DNA from 2 places in the Streptomyces sp. NPDC025651 genome. Region 1 is predicted to be linked to the other one. Evidence: riboswitches for the same ligand, from Rfam matches in the RefSeq annotation. Region 1 holds a riboswitch; the other holds the start of a gene.
What was found. A riboswitch is a leader RNA that binds a small molecule or an ion and turns the genes downstream of it on or off. The one in region 1 is predicted to bind glycine.
Positions count from the first base shown of each region.

Region 1 (7,490 bases):
GCGGGACTGAAAGAGCGCGGGACGTGGTGCGGGGCACCCCGCTCACTGTGCTCACTGTCCAGTGTGCGGGGTGCCCCGACGTTTCGTACGTACGAACAAAAGCGTACGAAACTACTTCAGGCCGGGGTACAGCGGGTGCTTGTCGGCCAGAGCGGTCACGCGGGCCTTCAGGGCCTGGGCGTCGAAGCCCGGCTTGAGGGTCTCGGCGATGATGTCGGCGACCTCGCGGAAGTCGTCGGCGTCGAAGCCGCGCGTGGCGAGCGCCGGGGTGCCGATCCGCAGGCCCGAGGTGACCATCGGGGGGCGCGGGTCGTTCGGGACCGCGTTGCGGTTGACCGTGATGCCGACCTCGTGGAGGCGGTCCTCGGCCTGCTGGCCGTCGAGCTCGCTGTTCCGCAGGTCGACGAGGACCAGGTGCACGTCCGTGCCGCCCGACAGGACGTCCACGCCGACGGCCTTGGCGTCGTCCTGGACCAGACGCTCGGCCAGGATGCGGGCGCCGTCCAGGGTGCGCTGCTGGCGCTCCTTGAAGTCGTCGGAGGCCGCGACCTTGAAGGAGACGGCCTTCGCGGCGATCACGTGCTCCAGCGGGCCGCCCTGGAAGCCGGGGAAGACAGCGGAGTTCAGCTTCTTCGCGAAGTCCTTGTTGCGGGCCAGGATGATGCCGCCGCGCGGGCCGCCGAGCGTCTTGTGCGTGGTGGAGGTGACCACGTCCGCGTACGGCACCGGGTTGGGGTGCAGACCTGCGGCGACCAGACCGGCGAAGTGCGCCATGTCGACCCACAGGTACGCGCCGACCTCGTCGGCGATCCGGCGGAACTCGGCGAAGTCCAGCTGGCGCGGGTAGGCGGACCAGCCCGCGATGATGACCTTGGGGCTGTTCTCCTTGGCCAGGCGCTCGACCTCGGCCATGTCGACCAGACCGGCCTCGTCCACGTGGTAGGCGACCACGTTGAACTGCTTGCCGGAGAAGTTCAGGCGCATGCCGTGGGTGAGGTGGCCGCCGTGCGCCAGGTCCAGGCCGAGGATCGTGTCGCCGGGCTGGGCGATCGCGAAGAGGGCGGCCTGGTTGGCGGAGGCGCCGGAGTGCGGCTGGACGTTGGCGTACTCGGCGCCGAACAGGTCCTTGACCCGGTCGATCGCGATCTGCTCGGTCACGTCCACGTGCTCACAGCCGCCGTAGTAGCGGCGGCCGGGGTAGCCCTCGGCGTACTTGTTGGTGAGGACGGTGCCCTGGGCCTCCATGACGGCGACCGGAGCGAAGTTCTCCGAGGCGATCATTTCCAGGGTGGACTGCTGGCGGTGGAGCTCGGCGTCGACGGCGGCGGCGACGTCCGGGTCCAGTTCGTGGAGAGGGGTGTTCAGAAGCGACATCACACGATCCCTATCGGTATGGGTCAGCCGGCGGTGAAGGCGGTGTACTCATCGGCGGACATCAGCTCGTCCGGCTCGTCCGTGATGCGCACCTTGAACAGCCAACCGCCCTCGAACGGGGCGGAGTTGACCAGCGACGGGTCGTCCACGACGTCCTGGTTGGCGGCGACGACCTCGCCGGTCACCGGGGCGTAGAGGTCGCTGACCGACTTGGTCGACTCCAGCTCGCCGCAGGACTCGCCCGCGGTCACCGTGTCACCGACCTCGGGGAGCTGGGCGAAGACGACGTCACCGAGCGCGTTGGCCGCGTGCTCCGTGATGCCGACCGTCGCCACGCCGTCCTCGGTGGCCGAGAGCCACTCGTGCTCCTTGCTGTAACGCAGCTGCTGGGGGTTGCTCATGACGTGAATTCTCCTGTACGCGGGTGGGTGCTGCGGAACGAGAAAGATGTGCGGGGGGTCACTTCCGGGATGCCTGGGACGGACGGTCCGGAAGCGACGCCGTCACTTCTGGCGCTTGTAGAACGGCAGCGCCACGACCTCGTAGGGCTCGTGGGCGCCGCGGATGTCGACGCAGACACCCGATGAAGACGCAGCGCCGGGGGCCGCGTGCTCGGCGTCGACGTACGCCATCGCGATCGGCTTGCCGAGCGTCGGCGACGGGGCGCCGGAGGTGACCTCGCCGATCACCTTGCCGTCCGCGACCACCGAGAAGCCCGCGCGAGGGACGCGACGGCCCTCGGCGATCAGGCCGACCAGCTTGCGCGGGGGAGCGGTCTCGGCGCGCTCGGCGGCGGCCGCGAGCGCCGCGCGCCCCACGAACGTCTCCGACTGCGAGGTCTTCTCGAACTTCACGACCCGGCCGAGGCCCGCGTCGAACGGGGTCAGCCCCGCGGTCAGCTCGTGCCCGTACAGCGGCATGCCCGCCTCCAGGCGCAGCGTGTCGCGGCAGGAGAGCCCGGCGGGCACCATGCCGACGGGGGTGCCCGCCTCCATCAGCGCGTTCCACAGCTTCTCCGCGTCACCGGGGGAGACGAAGAGCTCGAAGCCGTCCTCGCCGGTGTAGCCGGTGCGGGCGATCAGCGCGGGCACGCCCGCGACGGTGCCGGGCAGGCCCGCGTAGTACTTCAGGCCGTCCAGGTCGGCGTCCGTGAGTGACTTCAGGATGCCGGGGGACTCGGGGCCCTGGACGGCGAGCAGTGCGTACGCGTCGCGGTCGTCGCGGACCTCGGCGTCGAACTTCTCGACGCGGTTGCTCAGCGCGTCCAGGACGACCTGCGCGTTCGAGGCGTTGGCGACGACCATGTACTCGGGGGCCTCGGTCTCGCCGAGGCGGTAGACGATCAGGTCGTCCAGGATCCCGCCGTCCTCGGCGACGATCATGGTGTAGCGGGCACGGCCGACGCCGATGGAGCCGATGTTGCCGACCAGCGCGAAGTTCAGGAAGTCCGCCGCCTCGGGGCCGGTGACGGTGATCTCGCCCATGTGCGACAGGTCGAAGAGACCGGCCTTGGTGCGCACGGCGTTGTGCTCGTCGCGCTCGCTGGCGTACCGCAGCGGCATGTCCCAGCCCGCGAAGTCGGTCATGGTCGCGCCGAGCGCTCGATGCACGGCATCGAGGGAGGTCAGACGGGGGGCAGTGCTCATGAAGGGAACTCCCAGGGCATGACGGGCGAGGACGATCCTCCCCATCTGTCATCGGAACCTGAGAGGTTCGCCGCGAGCGTCCCGGAACGCGGGACGCACGGCTTGCACCTTGGGTGGGGCCACCGGGGCGGCCCGCTTTTCAGATGTGCCTCGCCCGCGCGGTACGGGGCCTGAGAGATTCAAGGGAGGAACTTGCTCCTTCGGCGCCCCGGGCACGCGCTGCGTGCTGGCTCCGGGGACTCTCCCGCGCGGATTCAAACGGCCGGTATGGAGTTGGCGCGCACATCATTGCACGCGACTCTGTCCAGGGGGACCCGTGCCCGGTCACGGTTCGGACGGCCCCGGAACGCTCTTGTGCCGCATTACCTTCTCTTTACACTTGCTGGGGAGGCAGTACGTGACCGCTATGGGGAGGCCGATCACGGTGCACAGCAGGACCAGTGTCTATGCCACTACCACGGGGGTGGCGCTGCCCGGGCAGGCCGCCGCCCCGGCCCGGGAGAGCTGCGGCCCGCTTCCCCTGGCCGTCGTCCGCGATCTGCGGCGGCGGGCGGGCCACAGCCCGCACCGCCTCACCTTCGGCGAGGGCGACCTGGTCGTCGTCTCCGGGCTGCCCGGCGGGGGCAAGTCCACGCTGATGCGGCAGGCCGTCACGGGCCCGCGCATCGACTCCCAGGACACCCGCGACCGCTGGTCCGCCCGCATGCCCCGCCTCGTGCCGTACGCGGTCTACAGACCCCTGGTCCGCCTCGCGCACTACGCCGGACTGCGCCGCACCCTGCGCTCCGGGGCGAGCGTCGTCGTGCACGACTGCGGCACCCAGGCCTGGGTGCGCCGCTGGCTCGCCCGCGAGGCCGCCCGGCGCGGCAGGGCCCTGCACCTGCTCCTGCTCGACGTCCCCGCGGACACCGCGCTGCAGGGCCAGCGAGAGCGCGGCCGCGGCGTGTCCCGGTACGCCTTCGCGCGGCACCGCAGGACGATCGGCCGCCTGGTCGACGCCGCCGAGCGGGGCGACCTGCCGCGCGGCTGCGGCTCGGCGGTGCTGCTCGACCGCGCGGCGGCGCGGGTGCTGCGGGGGATCGCCTTCGACGGGGACCGGTAGCGCGGGGGAGGGGCCGGATGGCGCGAAGGGGCCCGCGCCATCCGCCGGCGCGGGCCCCTGTCGCGTACGAGTACAGGTACGAGCACGTCTGTGCGTACGCGTACGTCGTCTCCGTACGTCTTCTCCGTACGGCTACGTCAGAACGGCAGCCCCGGGATCTTCGGCAGGCCGGGGATCGACGGGGCGGCCGGGGCCTGGGGCAGGCCCGGGACCTTCGGCACCTCCGGCAGGCCCGGGACCTTCGGCGCCTCCGGCAGCTTCGGCAGGCCCTCGGTCAGCTTGCCGAGGCCGACCTTGACGAGCAGGTCGATGGCGAGGTTCGGCACGGCGCTCAGGGCGAGCACGACCTTGCCGAGGTCGGCCGACGCCGCCGCCTTCAGGAGCCCGTCGACCTCGGCCTTCAGCTTGGCCTCGGCCTCGACGACCGGGTCGTCGCCCTTGGGCTTCGGCTCCGGGTCGGCCGCGCGCACGGCGCCGACCGCCGAGAGCACCCGGTCCATGGCGGCGTCCACGGCGGCGCTGTGGGTCTGGTCGGCCGTGCCGTCGGCGGTGCGCGTGGCGAGCTCGTCGATGGCCGCGTACAGGGCGTCGAAGCCCTGCTCGACCATGAGCGCGCGGTCCTCGGCGCTGCTCGAGACGGACGCCGCGGCGAAGGCGGGGGCCGCGGTCATGGCGACGGCGCCGGCGGTCAGGGAGACGGAGACGGCGAGGGCGGTGACGGTCCTGCTGAGTCGCATGGGAGGTCCTTTTCTCTGGTGTGTCCACTACTGGGGGGATGGCGGGAGTTGGGGGGCTGCCGGGACCTCGGGGGCCGGCGGCAGCGAGTCGATCCACTGGGTCAGGCCGACGGCGAACAGCAGGTCGTTCGCGGCCTTCGGTACGGTCTGCAGGGAGCCGATGACCTTGATCCAGTCGCCCTCAGAGGCGGCCGCGACCAGGCCTTCGACCTCCTTCTTCAGGGCGGTCCGCGCGGCGCCGGGCCAGGTGCCCGGCTGCGCGGTGTCCGGCGTGGGAGCGCCGAGCAGGGTGTCGAGCTCGGCGCTGACCTTCGCCAGACCGTCGGGGTTGATCCAGCCGCCGAAGGAGGTGTCGAGGAGGTACTGGCACGCCTCCAGGAGCGACTCCAGGTCCTGCACCGTGCGGGGCACGGCCGGTTCGGCGGGACGCGCGGCGGCCGGGCCTGCCGCACCGAGCAGCAGGGCCCCGCAGAGGGACGCGCTGACGGCGAGCGAGGCGGTCCTGCGCGATCTCATGAGCAGGGTCCTTTCGGCGGGAGGCACGGGTGCCGGAAGGGGAGCGGCACTAGGGCCACCCTCGAAGCGGCGACTACGGCTCGCAACCAGACGGAAGCGGAGCGTGTCCATTTGGGTGCACGCGTCCGGCCCCCGGCCGCCCGGCGTTAGGGTTCGAGCCGCAGGCAGAGCGGTCGCGAGCAGGGGTTGGACAGATGGACTTTCCGGGGCAGGCACACGCCCATCCGTATGGCGGATGGCCGGGCAACGAACTCGAGGAGGTCCTCGCGGCCTCCCTCGGCGGCCCCGCGGCGCCGTCGGCGGGTGCCCGGATCGTGGAGGTCCTCGGCCGCAGCCGGATCTGGGTCCCGCTGCCGAACGGCGGCGGCCCCGACAGCGGCACCCTGGACCTGCCGACCCTGGAGATCGAGGGCCAGGCCTACGTCCCCGTCTTCAGCTCCGAGCAGCAGTTCCGCCAGGCCCTCGGCGAGGCCGCGGACCGCATGGGGCACACCGTGGCGCCCGCCGTGGAGTTCGCCCGCGGGCTGCCGCCGCAGCTGGGCATCGCCCTGAACCCGGACGGCACCGTCGGCGTCCCGCTGCCGCCGCCCGCCGTCGCCGAGCTCGCCCGTGCCGGGCGCACGGAGCTGGACGGGCCCGCCACCGGTGGCCGCGTGCGCCTCTACGAGCCGGACTGGCAGGAGGACCCGGTGGACTTCCTGGCCGCCGCCGGGCGGGAGTTCGAGGCCACGGGCGTCGTGCTCGCCGCGCGCCGCTGCCTGGCCACCGTCGAGACGGACGACCCGACCCTGTTCGTCGGCGTCGAGCTGTCCACCTGGGAGGGAGGCGCCCGCGACCTCCCCATGGAGGCCCTCGGCCGCGCGCTCGGCCAGGCCCCCGCCCCGTGGCCGGTGAACCTCGTCCTGCTCGACGTGGCGCAGGATCCGGTGGGCGACTGGCTGCGCGCGCGGGTCCGGCCGTTCTACGTCCGCGGGGCCTGAGGCGCCGTACGTCAAGTCCGTGCCAGGATCGCCGCTTAAGCTGGTTGCATTCCTAGGGTCCATCGAGTCGTCGTGAAGGGGCGGTTACGGGTGAGTGCGTCGGGCACGGCCGCGGGCGATGGGGGCTCCCCTGGTCGAGCAGATTCGAGACCTTGGGGAAAGGTCGAGCAGATGCTGCGCCAGGTGACGCCGGGGCGTTACGACGCGTACGAGGCACTGCTGCGCGCGCTCGCCGCCGACCAGGTGTGGATGCTGCTCTGGCACGGCCAGTCCGGATCCCCCGACGCCCAGTACGGGAACATGGAGGTCGAGGGCCTCGGCTACGCCCCGTGTGTGACCTCCGCCCAGGAGCTCTCCGCCAGCGGCTGGAACCGCAGCTACGAAGTGGTGCGCGGCGTCGACGTCGCCCGCACCCTCTACCCCGACCACTACGGCCTCTGGCTCAACCCGCACGCGCCGGGCGGCGGCGTCGGCATCCCCTGGCTCGACCTGCGCCGTATCGCCATGGGTCTGGACCTGCTGCCCGCGGGGCCGCTCAGGCTCTCCGACCCGATCATCGAAATCCCCCAGTTCTACGCCCTGTTGACGCAGAACGCGCACCGCACCCCCGCGGTGCGCTCGCTGCGCAGGGCCTGGGTGCAGCCCGCGCTCGGAGCGCCGTACCTGGCCATCGGTCTCGATGTGTACGACACGTCGCCGCCCTCGGTCGACGCGGTGCGCACGATGATGCAGCAGTCCATCGCCGCCGTCCCGGACGGCCTGCCCGTCTCCACCGTCGCGATGGCCGACGACTACGACCCGGTCGCGATGTGGCTGCGCGCCAACGCCCGCCCGTTCTACGACCGCGAGGCCCAGGCGGCCCCGGCACCCGCCGGCGGGTACGGCTACCCCGCGCAGTACTGACCGGAAATCGCCGCTCGATGCGGCACTGAGCAGCGTCGACGGACGTGATGTCCGTTGTGGTGCGGGTGGGGCCCTATGGGCTTCCGTGACTCCTTGCGCCCCAACTGCCCCGTGTTCGCCCCTCGTTCACCCGCGTCCGGATAACGGAACACCCCGATCAGCATCACGGTTGCGCATCCTTTCCCCCTCAAGCCTGGTAACAGATCGCGACGTGGATGAAGACTCCCGCTCC
Region 1 covers NZ_JBVHLZ010000005.1:524,453-531,942, forward strand. The annotation lists gene glyA (serine hydroxymethyltransferase) at 112-1,374, opposite strand; gene gcvH (glycine cleavage system protein GcvH) at 1,398-1,775, opposite strand; gene gcvT (glycine cleavage system aminomethyltransferase GcvT) at 1,878-3,020, opposite strand; glycine riboswitch at 3,056-3,169, opposite strand; glycine riboswitch at 3,170-3,277, opposite strand; gene ACZ4D5_RS21680 (AAA family ATPase) at 3,427-4,122, shown strand; gene ACZ4D5_RS21685 (hypothetical protein) at 4,260-4,859, opposite strand; gene ACZ4D5_RS21690 (hypothetical protein) at 4,887-5,375, opposite strand; gene ACZ4D5_RS21695 (enhanced serine sensitivity protein SseB) at 5,570-6,355, shown strand; gene ACZ4D5_RS21700 (enhanced serine sensitivity protein SseB C-terminal domain-containing protein) at 6,446-7,258, shown strand.

Region 2 (7,490 bases), on a different contig from region 1:
CTGTGTACGGGGGATGATGCCCAGCCAATGTGATCGATAACGCCCCGCGCGGGCCCGTGGACCAGTACGCTCGACACCGTTGCGGTCCGGCACATTCACCGGGCATGCGGCATGGTGAAGATTCCCTTCCGAAGTACCTGGTCAAAACTACCGACGGGAATCGGCCGACCGCTCGCCTCGGGTAATCCGAGGTCACGGAAGCGGGGCCGTCGCGAAATCGGGATAAAACCCTCACAAGAACGGCCGGTTAAGGCCTTGCTCACAATATCGGGCACGTCTAGACGAAACACCGCCCGAACACGCCTCGTATAAACTCCGCAATCTAGGCAGAGAGTTGGCGCTCGCGGTCCCCGGCCCCCGCCCCTCTGACCCAGATGTCCCAGAGCTGACAGCGCCGTCACGCACCTGCCCCCGCTCCACCGTGCCTGTCGAACGAGAGAGGCGACCCACCATGCCGCTGCATGTCCCCCCGGCTCCCGCGCCCGCCCTGCGCAGCGTCCTCGCGGCACTCGGTTCCCCCACGGCCGTACGCGAGGCACGCACGCCGTCCCTGCGGGCCGCCCAGGGCCCGACGAGCCCGGAACTCCCGCTGCCCGTCCACGTGTTGGACCGCATCACCCCCGAGGGCACCGCGCCCACCCGCCTCGCCGGCTGGCGCTTCCTGATCCGCTGCGGCGAGCGCGCCCTCGCCGCGGCCGACACGATGCTCACTCCGGACGGCTGGGCCTTCTCGCACTTCTTCGAAGGCCCGTACATCGCCTCCACCGAGCGCGCTCTGCGCCACGCCGAGGCGATGCCGATGGCGTGCCAGCCGCGCCTGCTCTCCGTGCCCGAGCTCTACATGCTCACGCTCTGGCTGCACCGCGACTGCACGGACGACGGTGCCGAGGGCCCCCTGGCCGCCACCGACCTGCTCGTCCCGCTCGCGCCCGCCCCGCCCGGTATCGCGGCCCACCGCCCGCACCGCGTCGCCGAACTGCTTCCGATGCTCAACCACCGCCTGGCGCCGGCGCCGCTCCTCGGCTCACCCGCCTGACGGAACCCCTCGCGCTTCCTGTGCCCCGCGGTGCCCGGCCGCGGGGCACAGCGCTGCCCACCCAGGTGGACTAGCCCAGAGGGGCCACCCCGAACCACCCGAAGAGACAGGGGAGTTGGGCTGAACCGTCCGGCCGGGTGATACGTCATTAAGCAGTAGGAGCCGCTGCAGCAAAATCCCTGCGGATTGACAGGCTGTGGGGCAACACTGGGATCGGACCGACTACAACGGGGGGCGGTTATGAACACCGCATCGAGTCACAGGACCGACGTCACAGCCATCTCATCGCAGCGAAAGAACCCTTCCATGTGCCAGCACCAACCACCGTGCCCGACAGCCGACTCCGCCGACCGGGAAGCCGCGCTCCTCACGGCAAGCCACCCGGAGCAGGGCTGGAGCCTGCTGTGCAACGGCGTCCTGCTCTTCGAGGACACCGGTGAGCTGCTGCCGGACGGCCAGATCATCGCCCCGCACCGACCGCTGGGCACCGACCAGGTCATGACAGCCGCCTGAGCACGAGGGCACATCCGCACGACCGCACCGCGCGCGACGCACCACCGAAGAACACAAGACGCACCACCGAAAGACGAGGGGCCGGCCCGGAGAGACTCTCCGAACCGGCCCCACCGCATGCCCGCACGCGCGGGCACGGGATCAGTCCTCGTACGCATCCAGCGGCGGGCAGGAGCAGACCAGGTTCCGGTCGCCGTACGCCTGGTCGATGCGGCGCACCGGCGGCCAGTACTTCTCCGAGGCCGACACGCCGGCCGGGAAGACGGCCTCCTCGCGGCTGTAGCCGTGCTCCCACTCACCGCTCAGCGCGGCGGCGGTGTGCGGGGCGTTCCGCAGCGGGTTGTCGTCCGCGGCCCACTCCCCGTTCCCGACCTTCTCGATCTCCCGGCGGATGGCGATCATCGCCTCGCAGAACCGGTCGATCTCGTTCAGGTCCTCGCTCTCCGTCGGCTCGATCATCAGCGTCCCCGCGACCGGGAACGACATGGTCGGCGCGTGGAAGCCGTAGTCGATGAGCCGCTTGGCGATGTCGTCCACGCTGACGCCGGTCTCCTTGGAGAGCGGACGCAGATCGATGATGCACTCGTGCGCGACGAGGTCGCCGGGGCCGGTGTAGAGCACCGGGAAGTGCGGCTCCAGCCGCTTGGCGATGTAGTTCGCCGACAGGACGGCGACCTGGGTGGCGCGCTTGAGCCCCTCGCCGCCCATGAGGCGTACGTACGACCAGGAGATCGGCAGGATCCCGGCCGATCCCCACGGCGCCGCGGAGATCGGGCCGACACCGGTGTCGGGACCTGCCGCGGGCTGCAGCGGGTGGTTGGGCAGGTACGGCGCGAGGTGCTGGCGCACACCGACCGGGCCGACGCCGGGGCCGCCGCCGCCGTGCGGGATGCAGAAGGTCTTGTGCAGGTTCAGGTGCGAGACGTCGCCACCGAAGTGCCCCGGCTTGGCAAGGCCCACCAGGGCGTTGAGGTTGGCGCCGTCGACGTACACCTGGCCGCCGGCCTCGTGCACCTCGGCGCAGATGTCGGCGACGTGCTCCTCGAACACACCGTGCGTCGACGGGTACGTGATCATCAGCACCGACAGCTCGTCGCGGTGCTTCTCGATCTTGGCGCGCAGGTCCGCGACGTCGATCTCGCCGTCGTCGGCGGTCTTCACGACGACGACCTTCATGCCGGCCATGACGGCGCTCGCCGCGTTCGTGCCGTGCGCGGAGGACGGGATGAGGCAGACGGTGCGCTGCTCGTCGCCGTTGGCGCGGTGGTAGCCGCGCACGGCGAGCAGTCCGGCGAGCTCGCCCTGCGAACCGGCGTTGGGCTGCAGCGAGACCTTGTCGTACCCGGTGACCTCGGCGAGCCGCTCCTCCAGCTCACGGATGAGCGTGAGGTAGCCCTGCGCCTGCTGCGCGGGCGCGAAGGGGTGCAGCTGGCCGAACTCGGGCCAGGTGACCGGCTCCATCTCGGTGGTCGCGTTGAGCTTCATCGTGCAGGAGCCCAGCGGGATCATGCCGCGGTCGAGCGCGTAGTCGCGGTCGGCGAGCTTGCGCAGGTAGCGCAGCATCGCGGTCTCGGAGCGGTGCTGGTGGAAGACCGGGTGCGCGAGGTAGTCGTCACCGCGCAGCAGGGCCTCGGGCAGCGTGTCCGCGACCTCGGCGTCGAGCGCCTCGACGTCCGCCTCGACCCCGAAGGCCCCCCACACGGCGGTCAGTTGCTTGCGCGTGGTGGTCTCGTCGCAGGCGATGGAGACGTGGTCGGCGTCGACCTGGTGGATGTTCACGCCGCCTTCGCGGGCGGCGGAGACGAGCTCGTCGGCCTTGCCGGGAACCCGCACGGTCAGCGTGTCGAAGTACGCGCCGTGCACGACCTCGACGCCACCGGCGGTGAGCCCCGCGGCGAGCAGCGTCGCGTACCTGTGGGTGCGCCGCGCGATGGCCCTGAGCCCCTCGGGCCCGTGGTAGACGGCGTACATTCCGGCCATGACGGCGAGCAGCACCTGGGCGGTACAGATGTTGCTGGTGGCCTTCTCACGGCGGATGTGCTGCTCGCGGGTCTGCAGCGCGAGCCGGTAGGCCTTGTTGCCGTCCGCGTCGACGGAGACGCCGACGAGCCGGCCGGGCAGGCTGCGCGCGAACTTCTCGCGCACCGCCATGTACCCGGCGTGCGGACCGCCGAAGCCCATCGGGACACCGAAGCGCTGCGTCGTACCGACGGCGATGTCGGCGCCGAGCTCACCGGGCGAGGTGAGCAGCGTCAGGGCGAGCAGGTCGGCGGCGACGGTGACGACGGCACCGAGCTCGTGCGCTTGGTCGATGAGCGGCTTGATGTCGCGTACGACGCCGGAGGCGCCCGGGTACTGGACGAGCACGCCCACGACACCGCGCTCGGCGACCTCTGCGGGAATGCCCTCGCTCAGGTCGGCGACGACGATCTCGACGCCGGTCGGCTCGGCACGGGTCCGCATCACGGCGACGGTCTGCGGCAGAGCATCGGCGTCAACGACGAAAACGCCGTTCTTGACCTTGCCCATGCGCCGGGACAGGGCCATGGCCTCGGCGGCGGCGGTGCCCTCGTCGAGGAGCGAGGCCCCGGAGGTGGGCAGGCCGGTCAGCTCGGCGACCATCGTCTGGAAGTTGAGCAGCGCCTCGAGCCGCCCCTGCGAGATCTCGGGCTGGTAGGGCGTGTAGGCCGTGTACCAAGCCGGGTTCTCCATGACGTTCCGCAGGATCACCGGCGGGGTGAAGGTCCCGTAATAGCCCAGCCCGATCATGGAATCGAGGACCTGGTTCCGGTCCGCGAGGGAGCGCAGCTCGGCGAGGACCTCGGCCTCGGTGCGCGCGCCGGGCAGGTCGAGCGCCTCGGCGTTCTTGATCACATCCGGCACCGCGGCGGCGGTCAGCTCGTCGAGCGAGCCGTACCCGACCTGGGCGAGCATCTTGGCCCGCGCTTCCGCATCGGGCCCGATGTGCCGCTGCTCGAAGGGGATGCCCTGTTCGAGCTCGGAGAGCGGGATGCGATTGGTGGCAGTCATTGCGGAGGCCTCCTGGTCTGCGCGACCTACGAGGGGTACCCCGGCGCGGGTACCCGGACGGCCTCCCCCTCTGTCATCTCAACCTGAGAGCTTCACAGGCCCGTCCGTGGACAGTCCTGCTTTCACCGTCGGTGAGGGAGGATCCCGGGCGTGCCCGCCCGACGCCCGCCCTGCTTTCCAGAGTGACCTCGTCCGTGCGGTACGGGTGCCTGAGAGTTTCCGGGGAGGATTTGCTCCTTCGGCGCCTCCGGGAATCGCGTTCCGGAGAGCTCTCCCGCACGGGGTCAGCAGCCAGCCGCCAGCCTACCAGCGAGGACCATGGCCGATCCCTCGAGTGGCCGCCTGCCCCGAAGTGCTCTTTCGTAGTGAGTACGAGCGATTAAAGATGAGTTACGCCCAAATCCGACACCCCGCGATCAGCTGGAGGGCCCGTGCAGACCGACATCGATCCGCGCAATCTGATCGGCCGCAAGGCGTTCGACCGGAACGGGGCGAAGATCGGCACGATCGACGAGGTCTATCTCGACGATGCCACCGGCACCCCGGAGTGGGCGGCCATACGCACCGGCCTGTTCAGCCGCGACGCCTTCGTCCCGCTGGAACCGAGCGAACTGGTCGACGACGGCACCCTGCGCATCCCCTTCGACCGAGCCCTGATCAAGGACGCCCCGGACTTCGGAGTGGGCCGCCACCTCTCCCCGGAACAGGAACTCCAGCTCTACCACCACTACGGCCTGGACATCACACCCCCGCAGCCCCCGCCCCCCGACACGACGTTCGGCCAGATAGCAGGAACAGACACCCCCTGACCCACCGACCGGCCCCACGTCCGCCGAGGACATCCCACAGCTCCTGTCGCCGCCCGAGCGTCACCGCGGCCCGCCACCCCCGCAAGACCACCACCAGAACCCGCTCCCACCCCAGTACCCCCTGCTCCCTCCTGCCCCTACGTCCCTCCCACCACCTGCGGCGCCTCCCCCTGCCCGGCGACATCCGAGGACGGCCGTCCCGGAGCCACGGCCAGGACGTGCCCCATGGCATCCGCCCCGCCCAGCTCACCCCTCTCCGCCAACTCCCCACCCACCAGCGGCAACGGCTCCGCCGACGCCAGATCCGGGTCATCCGTCCTGAACGTCCGCACGCGCCCCGGCTCCGACCACGGCGTCTCGAAGCGCACGGTCACCCGGCCGAGGCCGCTCCCCTGCACCCACCCGTGCCCGTACTCGGCGTGCCGCACATCGTGCCCGGCCGCCCACCGCCGCTCGACCAGGGCCACGGGCTCCGCACCGCCCCCGTCCTCCACCGGCCGTGCCTCGTCATCCGCCTCGCCCCCGAGCTCCACCTCCCCGGCCGCCTCCACCTCGCCCTCGGCCTCAGCGGCCTGCGCCTGCGCGAAGAGGTCCTCCTGCGTGTAGTCAGCAAGCCCCGTGACGCCCACCCCCAGCAGCCGAACACCCCCGGTGGTGTCCACGGACTCCAGCAGCCGCGCCGCCGCCTCCCGCACCACTCCAGGGTCGTCCGTGGGCCCTCTCAGCGTCTCGGAACGCGTCAGCGTCGAGAAGTCGAACCGCCGCACCTTCAGCACGATGGTCCGCCCGGAGTGCCCCGCGGCCCGCAACCGCTGCACGCACCGGTCGGCGAGCCGCGCGACCTCGGTCCGCACCCGCACCCGGTCATGGATGTCCACGTCGTACGTGTCCTCGACGCTGACCGACTTCGTGTCCCGCTCGGCCACCACCGGCCGCTCGTCGTGCGCGAGCGCCATCGCGTACAGCGAGCCCCCGTGCGCCTTGCCCAACAGCCGTACGAGCTCGTCCTCGCCGGCCTCCGCGAGCTCCTCGACCGTGGTGATCCCGGCCCGCCGCAGATGGTCCCCGGTGGCCGGCCCCACCCCGGGCAGCGTCCGCACCGGCATCGGCCCCAGCAACGCCCTCTCGGTGCCCGGCGCTATCAACCGCAGCCCGTCCGGCTTCGCCTCCTCGGAGGCGATCTTCGCCAGCATCTTGGAGACGGCGAGCCCCACCGACCCGGTGAGCCCGGTGACCGCCCTGATGTCCGCCCGCAGCCGCTCCCCCACGGCCCTGGCCGACGCCTCGTCGTCGGCGACGCCCCCCGCCTCCAGGTCCACGAAGGCCTCGTCCAGACTGAGTGGCTCCACCAGCGGCGACAGCTCCCGCAGCAGCCCCATCACCTGCTCGCTGACCTCGCGGTACAACCCGAAGCGCGGCACAAGATAGGCGGCGTTGGGCGCCAGCCTGCGCGCCTGCCCCATCGGCATCGCCGAGTGCACACCGAACCGCCGCGCCTCATAGGAAGCGGTGGCCACCACACCCCGCGGCCCGAGGCCGCCCACCACCACGGCCTTGCCGCGCAGGCTCGGCTTCGCGGCCTGCTCCGCGGACGCGTAGAAGGCATCCATGTCCAGATGCAGAATCGTCGGCGCGCTTCTCACATCTCCGATGCTGCCCTACGCCACTGACAACGCGGCCTCAGACGGCCCTGTTGCGCCGTCTGGCCAGCTCGTCGGCGGGGTTGTGCCCGACAAGCGTCTCGCCGGTGTCGATGCGCTCCCCGTGCAACTGGGACAGCGCGGCCTCGACATCCCGCCAGACGACCCCCACGGCGATCCCGAAGACCCCCTGCCCACCCTGGAGCAGATCGTGGACCTCGCTGGGCGACGTGCACTCGTACACCGTCGCGCCGTCGCTCATGAGCGTCATCCGCTCGAGGTCACGGAACCCGCGCTCCCGCAGGTGCTGGACGGTCGTGCGAATGTTCTGCAGCGACACCCCGGTGTCCAGGAACCGCTTCACGACCTTGAGGACGACCACGTCGCGGAAGCTGTAGAGCCGCTGCGTACCGGAACCGCCCGCGGCACGCACACTGGGCTCGACCAGACCGGTCCGTGCCC
Region 2 covers NZ_JBVHLZ010000015.1:8,384-15,873, reverse strand. The annotation lists gene ACZ4D5_RS37715 (hypothetical protein) at 452-1,036, shown strand; gene ACZ4D5_RS37710 (DUF5999 family protein) at 1,343-1,549, shown strand; gene gcvP (aminomethyl-transferring glycine dehydrogenase) at 1,691-4,579, opposite strand; glycine riboswitch at 4,767-4,866, opposite strand; gene ACZ4D5_RS37700 (PRC-barrel domain-containing protein) at 5,011-5,388, shown strand; gene ACZ4D5_RS37695 (DNA polymerase IV) at 5,526-7,031, opposite strand; gene ACZ4D5_RS37690 (MerR family transcriptional regulator) at 7,069-7,490, opposite strand, start outside.
Region 2: another riboswitch for glycine. It lies ahead of gcvP (aminomethyl-transferring glycine dehydrogenase); the one in region 1 lies ahead of gcvT (glycine cleavage system aminomethyltransferase GcvT).